Linked DNA regions of Flammeovirga agarivorans. The protein of the gene in region 2 binds, or shares a complex with, the protein of the main gene of each other region. Links are inferred from orthologs where the notes say so. Each region holds a gene or a part of one and is shown on either strand. Other genes may lie near its edges.

Evidence for each region.
Region 1: the proteins of smc (region 2) and HGP29_RS26510 are in contact, whole or in part, in a crystal structure (PDB 3ZGX), measured with the Bacillus subtilis proteins. The link is inferred for Flammeovirga agarivorans from one-to-one orthologs.

The regions. Positions count from the first base shown.
Region 1 is NZ_JABAIL010000015.1:41,185-49,460, forward strand. What follows is about bases 5,494-8,276. They hold HGP29_RS26510 (segregation and condensation protein A), read right to left. Parts: upstream 7,366-8,276; coding sequence 6,622-7,365; downstream 5,494-6,621. Other genes in these bases: HGP29_RS26505 (hypothetical protein), read right to left, coding at 5,494-6,635; cobC (alpha-ribazole phosphatase family protein), read right to left, coding at 7,374-7,934; uvrA (excinuclease ABC subunit UvrA), read right to left, coding at 7,951-8,276. In the rest of the region: HGP29_RS26480 (hypothetical protein), read right to left, coding at 1-81; HGP29_RS26485 (DUF5723 family protein), read right to left, coding at 219-1,781; HGP29_RS26490 (S41 family peptidase), read left to right, coding at 2,081-3,742; HGP29_RS26495 (mechanosensitive ion channel family protein), read left to right, coding at 3,834-4,739; HGP29_RS26500 (spondin domain-containing protein), read right to left, coding at 4,758-5,441; more of HGP29_RS26505, read right to left, coding at 5,484-5,493. UniProt on the Bacillus subtilis protein: Participates in chromosomal partition during cell division. May act via the formation of a condensin-like complex containing Smc and ScpB that pull DNA away from mid-cell into both cell halves.
Region 2 is NZ_JABAIL010000002.1:663,086-672,669, reverse strand. The notes cover bases 3,841-7,931. They hold smc (chromosome segregation protein SMC), read right to left. Parts: upstream 7,620-7,931; coding sequence 4,041-7,619; downstream 3,841-4,040. Other genes in these bases: HGP29_RS07470 (tetratricopeptide repeat protein), read right to left, coding at 7,755-7,931; HGP29_RS07480 (tetratricopeptide repeat protein), read right to left, coding at 3,841-3,857. Also shown: pncA (bifunctional nicotinamidase/pyrazinamidase), read left to right, coding at 8-640; HGP29_RS07495 (ferritin), read right to left, coding at 681-1,241; HGP29_RS07490 (electron transfer flavoprotein subunit beta/FixA family protein), read left to right, coding at 1,488-2,219; HGP29_RS07485 (electron transfer flavoprotein subunit alpha/FixB family protein), read left to right, coding at 2,263-3,216; more of HGP29_RS07480, read right to left, coding at 3,453-3,840; more of HGP29_RS07470, read right to left, coding at 7,932-9,077; HGP29_RS07465 (hypothetical protein), read left to right, coding at 9,283-9,584. UniProt on the Bacillus subtilis protein: Required for chromosome condensation and partitioning.

The DNA.
Region 1 (8,276 bases), on a different replicon or contig from region 2:
AAACACCCCAAATTGGGCATTCGCTTGAAAAGCAAATAATAAAAATAAAGTGGAGAGTATATATCTTAATTTTTGTGTCATGATCTCTATTGAACATCTATTGTGATAATAGATACTATACAAATATTGGGCAAATAAAAAATAAGTGATGTATAAAGCCTTGAAAATGCTATACATCACTTATGAAAATGAGTTTATTATTCTCTATCAAAGGGATCTTATAATTTGAACCTTAAGAAACCACCAGCGATAGAAATTGTACTACTATCTTTATCTCTAGCAAAATACGAAAGAACATCATGTGTAGAAACTCCTGCTTCGTATCCTCCTTTACGAGAGTGATAGGTGATACCAAGAGGGAAGTTATATACTTCGTTATTACCTCCGTAGTTAAATCCAGTAGAAAAAGAAAAGGATTTGATAGGTCTGAAATCACCACCAATTGCATAGAATGGTCTTTCTAAACTACCTGGAGCATCGTTAAGAGGAAGGATGACATCTACACCTACATGTATTAGACGGAAGAATTCGTAACTAGAACCAAATCTTACCACTGTTGGTAATTCTATAGTCTCTGTTCTTTCTTCTACTTCCCAATTTAGAGGGGAATTGGTTCCTGCGAATTGGAAAGCACTCTGATCACTAATTAGGATATTATAGTTGTCAAAACCTTGACCATTAATTCTTCCTAGTTCCCCGTCGTTGATATCATAAATTTCACCTTTCCAAGTCATCTCTCCAAAGTTAGAGATAGATGCCCCAACTCTTAAATTTCTTTTGATTACAAACGTCAATCCGAAGTCGATACCATAACCATGACCAGCAGGCTTTGGTAGTAAAATTTTCTCCGTCATTGATCGATTATCACTATCAACATTTCTAAATTGAGAGATAGAATCTAAGGAAGCTGCAGAAAGAATATCTTGCTGATTGATCAATGATGAAGAGAAGATTGGTTGGTTCCACTCTCCATTACTTCCTACTTCAAAGTCCATGATGAGTAATCCCTGAATATATCGAGCACCAATACCGGCATAGATAGAAAGGTCGTAAGTTTCTAATATTTGTGCTCCCCAAGCTACGTTGTATTCTCTGGTCCAAGTTGACTTTGTCTTCGTACCACTTAATACTTCACTGTAGTTTTGAGCATTATCCAAATCCTCAAAAGTACCGCCTACTACTTGATTTCTCTGATCTTCTGTTAATTCTCCAACACCGGTATGTCTAGGGTTGTCAATGTAATCTCCATTTGCTAATTCCAATTTTGGGAAATAGCTACTGGTTGCTCCATAGAACATCAGCTCTGCGGCAAAGTCATTTGTTGTTACTCTAGTATGAATATTATCTCTGACACTGATGGCTAAGCCACCCCATTTTTTTGGAAGTTGCATACTAGCACCAAAAAGCATAACAGAAGCATCTATTGTAGTTGTTTTGTTTGAAAACTTTTGAACAGCTTCGTCTTTTTGGTCTAATGTAAACCTAGTGGATTTATAATTTGTAATTGCTCCCAAAAGTTCATCAGTATTGATGGCTTCTGAAGAGAAAATAACATTTGTTTCTAATAGTCCGAAAGTGAATTTTGGATCTCTGTAGTTCTTTTTAATCGCTAAGTTGGCAGGGTTGATTCCAATGCTTTGGTAATCAGTGACGAAAGTAGTACCCACACCACCTCTACCAGTGACAGAATACACACTACCTTCCATTTGAGCAAAAATGGGTGAACGTAAGCTTATTAGTATAACAAAAGTAAAAAGTAGATATATTTTTGAGAATTTCATATCAGCTTGAAGATAGTTTTGTGGTGCCTCTAAAATTTAAGTTTCAATGAAGACAGTTTATCAGATGTTAAGAAAAGTAAATATATAAAATACTCTACTGAAATTAATACCATTATTGGATTTATTTTAGGTATTGTGATAATCAGCTTAAAATTGAAGTTTTTTAAATAGTTATAATAAATTTCTTGAAGTCTTAAAAATGTAGTGTTTTTTGAGTAATATTCTATTAACTTTAATAAATGATGAAGTATCTTTTGCTACTGCTTCATTCCTCTCATTATTAAAATCACTAGAAAAATATGCGTTTGAAAAAAAGAATAGCTGTATTTGTGTCCTTAGGAATTATTCCTATTGTCCTATTTTCATTTTCGAGCAATAAGGTCAGTAATCACTATTTTGAGATTGCTAAAAACATGAAAATTTTTGCTCAATTATATCAAGAAGTGAATACATATTATGTAGATGATGTGAACCCTTCTGAGATGATGACAACTGGGATTGAAGCAATGTTAGCCACTCTTGATCCATATACAAATTATATCCCTGAAGATCGTATTGAAGATTACAGAACGATGACGACCGGTGAGTACGGTGGACTCGGTGTTGTAGTTGGTAATAGAGATGGTGATATTACTGTGATTTTACCAAATGAAGGATACCCAGCATATGAAGCAGGTCTACAAATTGGAGATATTATTCAAAAAGTAGGTGGCGAAGATATTGAAGGGAAAAATACAGACGAAATTAGTAAATACTTAAAAGGTCAGGCGGGATCAGAAGTAGTTTTAACTATTAAAAGATATGGTGTAGACCAACCGTTTGATGTTAAAGTAAAAAGAGAGAAAATTCAAATCAATAATGTTCCTTACTATGGTATGGTTACAGATAATATTGGTTTAATTCAACTGACTGATTTTACTCGAAATGCAAGTAAGGAAGTAGCAGACGCATTAGTAGAATTAAAAGATAGAGGAGCAAATAAAGTCATCATCGATTTGAGAGGAAATCCTGGTGGTTTATTGAACGAAGCTGTAAATATTGTCAACTTATTTGTTCCAAAGGGGTCGGATGTGGTTTACACAAAAGGTCGCATTGAAGACTGGAATAAAACCTATAAAGCATTAAATGCTCCATTGGATACTGATATTCCTATTGCAGTATTAATTAATGGTGGTTCTGCCTCTGCAGCCGAGATTGTATCAGGTTCTATCCAAGATTATGATAGAGGAGTTCTTCTTGGAAGTAAATCATTTGGTAAAGGATTGGTACAGGCAACAAGACCTTTGGATTATAATTCAAGATTAAAAGTAACGGTAGCTAAATACTATATTCCAAGTGGAAGATGTATACAAGCGATCGATTATAGCCATAGAAATGAAGATGGTGAGGCAATCGTAGTTGCAGATTCACTAAGAGAGAAATTTAAAACGGCTAATGGACGTATCGTTTTAGATGGTGGTGGAGTAGCACCAGATGTTGATGTAAAGCCATTTAATTTCGCTCAAATTTCAGTGAGCTTAATATTAAAAGGTTTGATCTTCGATTATGCAACGAAATTCCATTATGAGAATGAGTCAATTGCACCGGCAAGAGAATTTGAGTTGTCAGATGCTCAGTTTGAAAATTTTGTCACATGGTTAAAAGATAAAGATTATGGCTATCATACTAAAGTAGAAGCTACAATCGAAGAGCTTGAAGAAAGTGCAAAAGAGGATAAATATTATGATGATATTCAAGCTGAAATTGAAGACTTGAAAAAGAAGGTTTATCATAATAAAGAATCTGATGTCATAAAATTCAAAGATGAAATTAAGGATATCTTAGAAGCAGAAATTGCCAAAAGATACTATTTAGAAGCAGGAGAAACAGAATCTACTTTTACTGCAGACCTTGATATTATTGAGGCAGTAAATGTGTTAAACGATGAAGCGAGATATAATAAGATTTTGTCTGGTAATTAATCCAGGTGATATTTTCTATTTTTAGATATAAAAGGTTACCAATAGTGGTAGCCTTTTATTATTTTCGATTAAACGTAATTTATTCATCATCATGTTTGACCTCTCTGAAAGCAATATATTCGAACTGTTAGTAGATGTATTTACTTATCCTATGAATATAGGAGGAAAGGAATTTACACCATTATCTATTCTCGGTATCTTATTGGCATTTGTTGCTGTATTTGTTATATCGAGCAAGTTTAGGAATATGTTAGCCCGAAATATCTTACCTAAATATGGTTTAGATGAGTCGGTTAGTTATAACATAGGAACAATATTTAGGTATGCCTTTATAAGTATAGGCTGTATTGTCATTTTTCAATCATCAGGTATTAATCTCAATTCTTTATCTGTTTTGATTGGTGCACTGGGTGTGGGTATTGGATTTGGTTTACAGACAATTGCAGACAACTTCATATCAGGTATCATTATATTATTTGAACAACCCATAAAGGTGGGAGATATGATTGAAGTGGATAGTATTCGAGGAAAAGTAGTAGAGATCAATTCAAGGTCATCCACCATTCAAACTAATGATAATATTACGGTAATTGTTCCTAACTCTCAGTTTATATCAAATAATGTTATCAACTGGTCGCATAATGAACGTAGGGTTAGAATAGGTATTCCTATTGGTGTTTCATACAATGAGGATCCAAAAGAAGTAAAGAGGATTACACTGGATGTAGTGAAAAAGATAGATGGTATTCTTCAGACTCCAACACCTGATTTAATATTTACGGAATGGGGAGATAACTCTATCAATTTTATATTAAATGTTTGGACTGTGAAATACTATTCTCAACCAATGGTATTAAAGAGTAATATTTATTACGCATTGTTTGAGCGATTTAAAGAAGAAGGCATATCAATACCATTCCCTCAGAGAGATTTAAATATTGGGAGCGGATGGGAAAATTTACAGATTTCAAGACCAGAAGAAGTAAGGGAGAATTAATCTCCCTTTTTTTATTACTTACTCTTCAATTTTCCTAAAGGTAAATAATGCAAGAGGAGTTATTGCAGCTTCTTCATTGCCAAGAGAAATACTGCTTAAAGGATAAATTTTTTGTTGTGGTGTTGTTGGACTATTCGGAGCATCAAATGTTGTTCCTGAATCTGTTCCAGCATCATAGTGAGTTGGTATAATAGTCAAAGAATCTACCCATATATCGTTTTGATAAAGGTTTAGGTTTTCTACAGCTACATACCAATCAGGACTCGGAGCAATCATAGAGTAAAAAGTGACATACGGATTATTGTTTGTAACTTCCAAAGTAAATGAAATAGAAGAACTACCGCTTCCTAAACCACCTTCACTAATAAGTGTTTCAGCAGATTTTGTATCAATCAGTGCATTTATTTCTGATATTAATGGACTTTTACCTCCAGTTTCAGCCATTACCTTGAGACCTTCAGAAGCTAGGTCGTCTTCAGTGGGTAAATAGGCAGACCCGTTATGCGACATTCCTATTACACCCGAAAAATGTGAGTTTGAAGGGTGTGTATTTGGGTGTGATGCATCTGACCAAGTTCCTTGGAAAGTTACCTCATAACGTATCGTTTCTTCATCTGGGGTGATAATATCATCTACTTGATCAGTAGTATCTGAACATGAAAACATAAAACTAAGTAGCAATAATGAGATCGTTTTTTTCATAGTAGTAGCAGTTGTTTTATTACAAATGTAAGGAGATGATTCTTAATGAAGTGTGAAGTATCTCACAAAAGTGATCAGTGCCCGATTCTTTTTCAATGTATTGTATATCTCAAAACAAGAAAGGTATATGATAAATGGTATTATTGGTATAATGAAACGCCCGTCCCAATTTTCACTTGTGATACTAACTGTAAAACCTTGTAAGAGGATATAAGTGATACAAAATATATCTATGAACTTCAACCTATCTTTTTTCAAACACTTTCTGAAAGCAAAGTAATAAAGTGGATACAATAATAAGATGATAAGTAGATTATGTGGTAAAGAATAATATGGTTTGATATTACCAAAGAACAGTGCTCCTTTTATCAGCGTTATTTTTAGGAAATACCACCAATTATTAAGTACAAAGAGGAATAGCTGAATAATGATATCATCATCTTCTGAAGGAATGTAGGGGTTTATTGGAGGAGAAACTCCTAGTGAATTTCTAAAGTAAATGATTTCAGGAATCAAATACCCCTCAATCATAAAAGGACCATAATACTCTAAGGCTTGATGAAATAGTATACCTAATGTGAGACTTATAATTCCCATCAAAAATAAAGTGACCCTTTGGCTATAATTCCCATTTTTATATTTCTGATAGGCCCATCCTATAAATAGAGCTAATAAAAACAATAAACTTGTAGGTCGACAAAAAACAGTAATCAATAAAGTGATCAATAACAATTTATATTTTTTGGTCACTATAAAGTAAATGCAGAAAATAGTAAAGGATGTAAATATAGATTCTCCATATACAATAAAATTCCATTCATGTAGAGGGAGATAGAGACAATAAATAATACTCCCGATCAGAGCTGTTTTTTTATTTTCAGAAGTGTTAGCAATGATTGAATAGAATGCAAGGATAGATAATCCGTTAAACAGTAAATGAAAAAAAAGAACAGAAAACTTTCCACTAAATAAAGTTTGAGAAACTAATATAAAAAGTGAGTAACTAGAATATAGTAGTGTTCTGTTTAAAGGGAATTCTAATCGATGAAGTTCTTCTGCTAGAGTAAAATATAAATCAGAGTCAGCTCCTATTTTGGGGCCAATAATAAACCATAAAAGACCTTGGACAATTGACCAAAGTAATAAAAGTAGAAACTGATGAGCATACGATTTGCTAAACTTAAGCAGCATCATCTATTCGCTTAATGTCGAAGTTATTGAAACCTTCATGCACTTCGATAGTAATTTTATTCTGAGATAATAATTCAAGAACTGCTAAGAAGTTAAAAACGATAGCTACGTTATTAAAATCGGCTTCAACTAGTTCTATAAAACTAAATTTCGGACGATCTACTAAAGTTTTTAAGATACTACTCTGACGTTCCTCTTGAGAGTAAGGATATTTTATGACTTGATGCCTTGGTGCATTATCTTCTGCTTCTAAACGCTTCATAGCTCCTTGGTAGAAACGTAAAAGACTAAATAAATCTACATTCTGAAGTTCGGTTTCAACACCTATTTCTTCCTCAATTTTATTGATTTCTGAAGTTAGATTTCCTCTTTTTTCTCTATCTAACATCTCTGTTTCCCATTCCTCTAGAGTATTTAATACAGATTTGTATTTCATATACTCTAGTAAGTGTTTAACTAGTTCGTCTCTGGGGTCAATATCATTGCCTTCTTCATCTTTTTCAACACGAGGTAAAAGCATTTTCGCTTTTATTCTCATTAGTGTTGCTGCCACTACAATAAAATCACTGGCTAACTCAATATTAAGACGTTCCATGTCTTCCATGTACCCTAGAAAGTCATTGGTGATACTCGAAATAGGAATATCATGTATATCCAATTCATCTCTTTGGATAAAGAAAAGTAAAAGGTCGAAAGGACCTTCAAAAATAGGAATCTTAATTTCGAAGCTCATAGTATTTATTAAATATGGATTCTGATTGCTCCAGATTCATTCATTGTTAGGTGAATGACTTTTCCGAAATCAAACTGAAATCTAAAGATATTCTTTAGTGGCATCTCTAAAAAATTAGCTAAAAGAAGTCGCATTACTACACCATGCGTTACTATAGCAATATTATTTCCTTCTTTATATTCGATGCAGTCTAACCAAAATGATTGTATCCTGGATTTTACGTCCATCAGTGATTCACCATTGGGTGCAGGCTTGTGATCAAAAACTTTCGACCATTCACTAATTTCATTTTTCAATTCGGTAAACTGCTTCATTTCCCAGTCGCCATAATGAATTTCTTTTAGTCTTTCATCAGGAACATATAAGTCTGATCGAAGGTATTTAGCTAGTTGCTTACAACGAATAAGAGGACTATAATAAGTTGTATTTAAAGTTGCCTCTCCGATTTTATGTTGAACTTCTTTTGCTTCTTCTTGGAAAGAATCAATTAATTCAAGATCTGTTTGTCCGTATAAAGTTTTGCCAGCATCCACATTAGGAGTAGTATGTCTGACTAAATAAATATCCATGCTCATAACGAGATCATTAATTAATTACTGATTTTACATACCCTCCAGTAAAGCCTTCTTTAAACTGAGCCAGTTCATCTGGAGTTCCTTCAAATACGATATTACCACCATCTTTACCACCTTCAGGTCCAATATCGATCACCCAATCTGCTGTTTTAATCACTTCGACATTGTGTTCAATAATTACTGCCGAATGTCCTTTTTCAATAAGTGCATTGATAGCTTTCATTAATTTATCAATATCATGGAAGTGAAGACCGGTAGTAGGTTCATCAAATACAAAAAGAACTCTTTCTGATTCTTTTAAAGTACCTTTTGCAAGGAATGAAGCTAGTTTAACCC
Region 2 (9,584 bases):
TAAAGATATGCGTGCGTTATTGATTGTTGATGTCCAAAATGATTTTATACCAGGTGGAGCATTGGAAGTTCCAGAGGGAGATCAGATCATTCCGGTCATTAATAGTATTATTCCAAAGTTCGATCTCGTAGTAGCTAGTCAGGATTGGCATCCTGCTGACCATAAAAGTTTTGCTATAAGTCATTCAGATCGAGATATTGGAGAAATTGTAGATTTAAACGGACTTCCTCAGATTCTATGGCCTGTTCACTGTGTAGAAGGATCTAACGGAGCAGAATTTGTCGATGCCTTAGATCAATCTTCAATTAAAAAGGTATTTAAGAAAGGGACAGATAAAGAAGTAGATAGTTATAGTAGTTTTTATGATAATGATAAAAGACATGATACAGGTCTAAATCAATATTTAAAAGACAACAACGTTGAAGAAGTGTTTATTGTAGGTTTAGCAACAGATTATTGTGTTAAGTATACCGCTTTAGACGCTAAGTCTTCTGATTTTAAGACATATGTGATCGAAGATGCTACAAGAGGGGTTAACTTAAGAGAAAACGATGTGGAAAATGCCTTTACTGATTTAAGGGTATCCGGAATCAAAGTAATTCAAAGCACAGCATTAGAAAGTGTTTTTGAAGGAGAATAAAAAAAAGCATTGAGAAGGTAATCTCAATGCTTTTTTTTATTTATTGGTTAATGTCTCCCATATCAGAATCAACACCTTCGGCACCAATTCTACCAATTTCTTGGTCGATTAACCATAACCCTTGAGGTGAATCTTCACCAATTAAATCAAAGGCATCTAATATAGTACGAGCTGTTTCTTCTTCTTCTCTTTGCTCTGCAACAAACCACTGTAAGAATTGGAATGTACTAAAGTCTTTAGATTGGAAGCAGCAATCTACGATTTCATTAATCGCTTTAGTTACTTTCACTTCATGCTCTAACACCAATTCAAAAACTTGACGTAATGAATCAAATTCATGTGGAACAGCTGTGATTTCAGCAGCCAATGCATGTCCACCTACAGCATTAATATATTTGAAGAATTTCAACATATGCTGACGTTCTTCTTCAGCATGTTCATATAAAAATTCCGCAGCTTTTACATATCCTTCTCTCTCACACCATGAAGCAAAAGATAAGTAATACTGTGATGACTGATCTTCTAATTGTACTTGTTGGTTTAACATTCTTTCGACTTCAGAGTTCAGCGAAGTCTGTAAACGTTTTCTTTCGTTTCCCATGTTATAAATTTTAAGTATCGGGTGTTTTTATCTTACCTCTTGTAAAATAAAGGTTTTTAGACCGATTTTGTTTTATTGATGTTCAGAAATATCTTTTCTAGAAGTTTTTTAATATTAATCTAAATAAAGTTTGGAATTTATTATGCTTGCATACTATTTTAGCTAAACCAATAAAACAGAAAGATTAAATATTACTTGTTTCTATACTTAAATTAGGCAAGTGATCACCAATTAACAACATAACACATGAAAATTTTAGTTTGCATTAGTCACGTACCTGACACAACTACTAAAATCAAGTTTGCAGATAATAAACTTGATACAAACGGAGTTCAATTTATCATCGGACCTTATGATGATTTCGCATTGGCTCGTGCCGTAGAAATCAAAGAAAAAGAAGGTGGTACGGTTACGGTTCTAAATGTAGGACTTGCAGACACAGAGCCATCTATCAGAAAAGCATTGGCAATTGGAGCAGATGATGCAGTACGTATCAATGCTGAGCCTGTAGACTCATTATTTGTTGCTAAACAAATTGTAGAGTATGCAAAATCACAAGATTATGATATGATCTTAATGGGTCGTGAATCTTCAGATTATAACTCTGGATTAGTACACGGTTTAGTAGGAGAACTAATGGATTGGCCATCGATTGCACCAACAATGCGTCTTGATATCGATGGATCAACGGCAAAACTGCACAGAGAGATTGAAGGTGGTCATGAAGAAGTTGAAGTGGCTATGCCTTTTGTTGCAGGTTGTCAAGAACCTATTGCAGAGTGGAAAATTCCAAATATGAGAGGAATCATGATGGCTCGTAAGAAACCACTTCAAGTTGTTGAGCCAGTAGCGGTAGAAGGTGTCACTACATACCAATCATTTGAGTTACCAGAAGAGAAAGGTGACTGTAAAATGGTAGATGCAGGACAGATGGATGAGCTTGTTGGTTTATTGAAAAACGAAGCACGCGTACTTTAATCCTTCTTATCTAAACTTAAACACACATAAAATCAAATTAGACATGTCAGTATTAGTATTTATAGAAGCAGATAATGGAGTGATTAAAAAATCTTCATTAGAAGCAGTTACATATGGTTCAAAAGTAGGAGATGTTGTTGCTGTGGCAATGGGAAGTATAGATGCTTCTGAATTGGCTTCAGTGGGAAAATATGGAGCATCTAAAGTGCTACATTGCTCTGATGAACGCTTAAATGATGGAGTAATTTCTGCAACAGCAAAACTTATTGCAGAGGCAGTAAACCAATCTGGAGCAGATTTAGTCGTGATGTCAAGATCATCTCTTGTTGATGCAGTTGCAGCTAGAGTAGCAATAAAAGTAGGAGCTTCTGTTGTTGCTAACGTTCAAGATTTACCAGACACTTCAAATGGTTTCGTTGTAAAAAGAGGTGTATTTACAGGTAAAGCGTTTGCTAACGTATCTATTCCAGAAGGTAAGAAAGTACTAACGGTTTCAAAAAATGTTGTTCCATTAGAAGAAACAGGAAGTGATGCTGTAGTTGAGGAATTATCAGTTGCATTTGCAGACAGCGACTTTGGTGTGAAAAGAATATCTGTACATAAGCAAGATGGAGATATTTTACTTCCAGAAGCTGATCGTGTAGTTTCTGCTGGTAGAGGTATGAAAGGACCTGAAAATTGGCAGATGATCGAAGATTTAGCTTCTACACTAGGAGCAGCTACAGCTTGCTCTAAACCAGTTTCTGATATGGATTGGAGACCACATCACGAGCATGTTGGACAAACAGGTATTAAGGTAGCTCCGCAACTTTATATTGCAGTAGGTATCTCAGGTGCTATTCAGCATTTGGCAGGGGTAAACTCCTCTAAAGTAATCGTTGCGATTAATAAAGATCCTGAGGCTCCTTTCTTCAAAGCTGCTGATTATGGGGTCGTAGGGGATGCTTTTGAAGTTGTTCCTAAATTGATAGAGGCTATAAAAAATAATCAGAATTAACTATTCTGTAAATAGATGTAAATAAATTTTAAAGTTTATTTGTTAATATTTAACGAATTTATTGATATTTATTAATAGTTCCCTATATTTGTAATACTTCGGAGATATTATTGTCTTATTTGAAGATTTTTTAAACTTAGTCGGATACTTTTTCCTTTTCTGGCGAACTACTGATGAAAATCGTATAAAGAACCTCAACATGAAAGTGTTGAGGTTCAGTTTTTTATAAAGTTTTTTTATTTCAAGCGATTTCTAATCCTTGTTAATTTCTTTTGGACTCTTTTCTTGTCTTTCTCCTCATCGTATTCTTCTTTATCAAATAATATCGCTTTTTGATAATGAATTATAGCTTCTTGAAGATCTCCAATTTTAACATAATAATCGCCTTTGATTTCTAAATTCAGATGGTTGATTTCTATATCCAAGCTGTGGTCTATCCACTCTAATGCTTCTTGTATCTTATTTTTATCATCAAGGCATTCTTTAGCATTATTCGCAAAAAAGTACCACTTACCATGATGAATAAGCTTAGATTTTCTTTCTCGTTTACTATTGTCCTTCAATGTATCATCTTGAAAATCAAAGGAACATAACAAAGGGAGCACACTTAATAATAGTAAGTAAAGGGACCGATAGTTCATCGCGTTAAATTTTGAGAGTAATTGTATAACATGAGTTTTAATACAATATCTAACTCAAAATCTATATGAAAATAATTTAACACACTGATAGTCAGATATTTATTTATTATTGATGATTGGTGTTAATGTACGTAAACGGACGTTGTTGTCAATTTAGTACACTTACTGTACGCTAACTCTCAGTTATTTAGAAGTGAATGCATCCAATTGAGGTGTATTTCTGATGTCTACAGGAACTACAGTAGTAACTCCTTGTTCGATCATCGTAACACCATAGATAACATCGGTAGAAGCCATAGTTCTCTTATTATGTGTAACCATAATAAATTGGGAATTTGATGAGAACTTATTAATAATTCTACAGAACTTATCAACATTGGCGTCATCTAAAGGAGCATCTACCTCATCAAAAATACAGAATGGGGCAGGCTTTAATAGGTAAATAGAGAACAATAATGCCGTAGCTGTTAGTGTTTTCTCACCACCTGATAATTGATTGATTGTTAAAGGACGTTTACCTTTTGGTTGTGCAAGGATCTCAATTTTTGAGTTAAGTGGATCATTGTCATCTGCCAATCTTAAATCACAGTTATCTTCTTCTGTAAATAGAGATCGGAATACCTCCATAAAGTTGTCTCTAATTTGGGTAAAAGCAGTCATGAACTTTTCTTGAGCGATATTATCTATATCTTCAATTGTTTTCATGAGTTGTTCCTTCGCTTTATTGAGGTCTTCTCTTTGTCCTAATATAAATGCATTTCTTTCTTTGATCTCATTAAATGCATCAATAGCAGTATGATTAATTGCACCTAATGAATTTAGCTTTCTTTTTGACTCCTCACTTATATGTTCTAATTCATGTATTGGAGTGTCTTTATATTCATTTTCCTCTTCCTGTTCTTCTTCAGAAGGTTTGATCAATAGTAATTGCTCAAGATCTACCTCAAACTCAACCGCAATTTTTTCTTTTACAGACGTCAATGAAAGTCTTAAAGCATTGATGCGTTCATTTGCTCCCATCAATTCTTGGTCAATACTTTCTTTTCTAGTTTGTTGCTGCTTAATCTCGATTTCTGTGTCTTCGATTAAAGCTTTGGTGCCTTTGTAGTTTTCTTCTGCTTCTAATACGCCTTGTTCAATATTCTGGCGTTCAACCTCCATCTTTTCAAGAGCCTCAGCACCTTCTTCATCAATAGAATCAGATTGAAGTAAATCTCTATCGACATTTTCAATTTCTTCTATATTCTGATCAATTCTATTCTGTGCCTTGACTAGCTCTTCATCTTTGAAGTCAATTTCTTTCCTAAGTGAATTGTATTGATTCTCTTGCTGTAAAAAATTGATATGAAGTTGATTGTACTTACTAGATAATTCGACTTTCTTCTCTTTTTCAATGGTCAAATTATCTTTCATTTCATCCAGTTGTTCCTCCATATACTCTAAAGAATAAGTTTCATCTTCGAGTAGAGGTTTACTTTCTGAAATAGTAATTTCGGCTTCTCCAATTCGCTCAAGTATTTCTTCTTTCTTGTTACTACTTTGTTCCAAGAATTTCGCAAATTCCTCTTTTTGAGTTTTAATTTTGATTAACTCCTGAGTAACAACTTGAGCATTATGTTGAGCACTTTCAAGTTCATGCTGTAGGTTGATTTGTAATAGCGATTTATGTTCCGCTTGTTTCTCAACCTTTGTGATATGTATGTCTTCTGCTTCCTTTTCTAAAGCATTAATTTCTTCAGTCAGCTGTTCTAAGTGTCGGATTCTACCTAAAGATTTCCCTTCAAAGGATCCTGTAGAGCCACCTGTAATTGCCGATTTCCTTCGGATAGCTCTACCATTTTTAGTGACTAGAATAACACTATCATTCTTTGGAAGGTTATTTTGATTCCTATGCACAATATAGACCCCATCTAACAAATACATGATAAGGTGTGCATACTTGTCGTCATAGTCTACTAATTCAAGTGCAGGAACAGCATCATCCACAGACTTTCTTGGAGAAGGTGAGTATCCTTCGAATTTATCTAAAAGAAGGAAATTGGCCTTTCCTTTTTTCATCTCTTCTAAAAGGTTGACTGCTCTCCAAGCTTCCTCTTCATTTTCTAATACGAAATAATTAAGATAGGGAGATAAATACCCTTCAATTGCTGCTCTATATTCATCTTCACAATGAAGTGTATCTGAAAGCATCGGAGCCTCTTTAGCCCATTCAGTATTTTGTTTTAAATACTTAATCGCTTCAGGATAGCCTTCTAAATTGTCGACTAATGACTTTGTGAGTTTATGTTCGTTTTTCTTGGCATCAAGAATTCTATAGATCTCAGATGAGCGATCTTTTATATTCTCAAGGTCTTCTCTACAAAGTTTAAGTTTTTCCTGATGTGCATTATATTTTTCTTTTACCTCTTCATATTCCGTAGTGGCACTTAAACGCTCACTTTCTAAAGAGGCAAACTGAGTATCAAATTCAGCAAGGCTTGAGGCTTTGTCAGATGATTCTTCATGTGCTCTTTCTAACTCTTGCTTCAGAGCTGAAAGTTGTACCTCGTTGATTTCAATTTTCTGTTTTAATTGGAAAATTGTTGCCTGTTTGCTTTTTACCTGTTGTTCAAACTCATTCGTCTGAACTTCTAGTTCATCGGACTTTTGTGTTTGACTATCTCTTTGATGTTGGGTAGTAGTTAATTCATTTTCTACTTCCATCACCATTTTCTCAATGGAGTTGAGTTGAATTTGCAAACCTTCAATCCCTTGTTGAGCTAATGCAATAGCTTCTCTATCAATAGTGGATTGATTTTGTAGGGTTGCCTTCTTTTCTTCTAAAAACTTGCGACGTTCTCCTTTAATACGCTTTTCAGATTCTATCTGACGCATTTTAAGGATATGTTCATTTAATGTCTTTTGTCTTGAGGCTAGAAGTTGCTCTTTATCAATAGACTCCTTTTTTTCTTTTGATATTGAAGCTTCTAATTCTTCAATTCTTTTAAGAGTATTGTTTCTTTCTTCATTACCATTCGTCATAGTATCAGCGAGCTTGTGCATTTCGTCAGCTTGTGTTGATACTTTTTTTATGGCTAATTGAATACTGGATTCTCTATATGTTTTCTTTAGTTTAAGATATCTCTGGGCTTGCTTGGCTTGTCGTTCGAGTGAACGCATATTTTTTTCAACCTCAAACAATAAGTCATCAACACGTTCTAAATCAGCATCGGTATCTTTTAGTTTTTTTAGCGTCTCTTTCTTACTCTTTTTAAACTTTGAAATACCTGCAGCCTCTTCAAAGAGTGTTCTACGGGCATTTTGAGTGTCATTAAGTAACTCATCAATCATTTTTAACTCAATGATTGCATAACTATCAGAACCAATACCTGTATCTAGAAATAAGCTATGAATATCTTTCAGACGACAAGGAACACCGTTGAGAGAATATTCACCTTCACCAGAACGATAGAATCTACGACCAATTGTTACTTCTGTGTATTCTGTCGGTAAAAGGTTTTTGTTGTTTATAAAAGTAAGGTAAACTTCTGCCATTTGTAATGGACGTCTAGACTTAGTACCATTAAAAATGATATTGTCCATTTTTTCAGATCGAAGAGCTTTAGTACTTTGCTCTCCCAATACCCATCGTATAGCATCAACAACATTGGATTTACCACTACCGTTGGGTCCAACTACAGCAGTAATACCTTTGTCAAAGTTTAGCGTAACTTTATCGCCAAAACTTTTAAAGCCTTTTATTTCTAGTTTCTTTAGTAACATTTGGTCTATTTAGTAACTACCAAATGTAACTAATCTTAGTTTTTATTGCACAACAAAGCCTCCCAAAATTGAGAGGCTTTTCTATAATTATTTAATTTAAGTAAGTATTATTAGGGATGTCTATGTGAATAGAATTTACTTCTTAGTGGTAGTGGCCCCACTATTTTCATATTTTGTGATAAATTTTATTTGCTCTCTTGCGGCAACATTAAATTCACCAGGATAATTCTGAGAGAAAGTCATTTTAGCTTCTTTCCATTGCCCTTCTTTGATCTGAACTAAGCCTAGTAAGAAATTCGCTTTATAGCTCGTTTTCGATACTTTATTGTTTCTCAAGTCCGTTAAGATCTCTGTAGACTTTTCATACTCATGGGCTTTCATGGCTGCAACGCCTTCCATTAAGCGTACATCTGGTAATGGAATCCCACATTGTTCAAATTCCTTAATGTGTTTATTGGCTCCATTGAGATCACCAAACTTTAATTCAAGATCAATAAGGTCAGCTAAGATTTTTACCTTTTGAGTGTTTTCAGGTTGAATGGAAACTTTATGCTCTAATAGAACAACAATATCATGTCTATTTAAACTGTTTTCTTTAATCTCAATTAGTAAATCATAAGCGGGTTCAAAGTTAGGATCCATCTTGATGACATTAGTTAAGATCTCTTCTGATTTTTGAATATCATACAATTGGTAATGAGCCCATGCGATCTGATATTGATATTCGGGAGTCATCGTATTCACCTTACTTTTTAACTTACCATCTGTTACTTCTTTAAAAGCAATATTCGCATTTTTATAATCTTCTAAAGAATGGTGTGCTACACCTAATTCATAGTAATAATGATCATGTGCCTTACCTTTTTCCTTCTCCATTTGAGCAATAGCTTGTTGCATACTGGCTTTTGCTAGTTCATGGTTTTTAGTGATGTAATTATTGTACTTTGCATCCATGTATAGGATGTAATCATCTTGTGGATTAATGTTTTTGGCGTCGGCGATGTGTGGTCCAGCTTTTTCAAATTGTTTAGTTTTATCAAGGATATTGATAATTCTTGTTTTGTACTTTAACTTTTTGTCTGAATCAGTGACAATAGAATATGCAGCATCTAAGTGCTCTACAGTTTTGTTGTAATCTTTTTTCTCTTTGTAGAGTAATGCAAGTTTAAGATGTGCATCTAAATAGTTGGGATCTACCTTCGTTGCTTTTTCAAAAGCCTTTAATGCATCTTTTGTCTTTTTCGTTTTTAGGTAGACGATACCAAGTTGATATTGGTATTTCGGGTTATCAACATCTTTAGCAATAGCGACCTCATAAGCCATAATTGCTTCGTTGAATTTTCCCATCTCCGCATAAACTTCTCCTTTGACAAAATAATCTTCAGCACTGGTATCTTGAGCATAAGAGAAATTAATTAGAATTAAAGATGCAAAAAGAAAAGAGTAAAGTTTTTTCATTTCGTGCTATTTTAGTGGATAGTATTGGATTATTTAAATATTAAAGTCTATATAATTATAACGTTTTTGGGTGTTATATCTTTCAGAATTTAATAAGAATTTTAGACTAAAGTATGATTTTAAGATAAAAGTTACTTTTTTAAATAATTGACTATTAATATTTTATGAAATAGTATCACTTGAGGAATATACTGAAGAAGAAGTTATGAGTTGGAAGGAAAGGTTTAATGAATTAGAAATTAAGACATATGATAAAAAAGCATTAGTAGACCTATTAGAACAGGTAGATCTTTATTTATCAAATCAACAAATTTCAGATAAAAATATTGTTGCAGGAACATGGGCTTCATTGATGTTGAAACCACCATTTTTTGGATTGATGCTACTCACTGATAACTCACTATATTTTGTTGGTGTTGATCAAAAAACAAAAAAGTTGGAGAGTTTTGAATGGATGTTCTCTGAAACGGAAAAAATAGAAAAATTAGAAGATTCTAAATTGGGAAT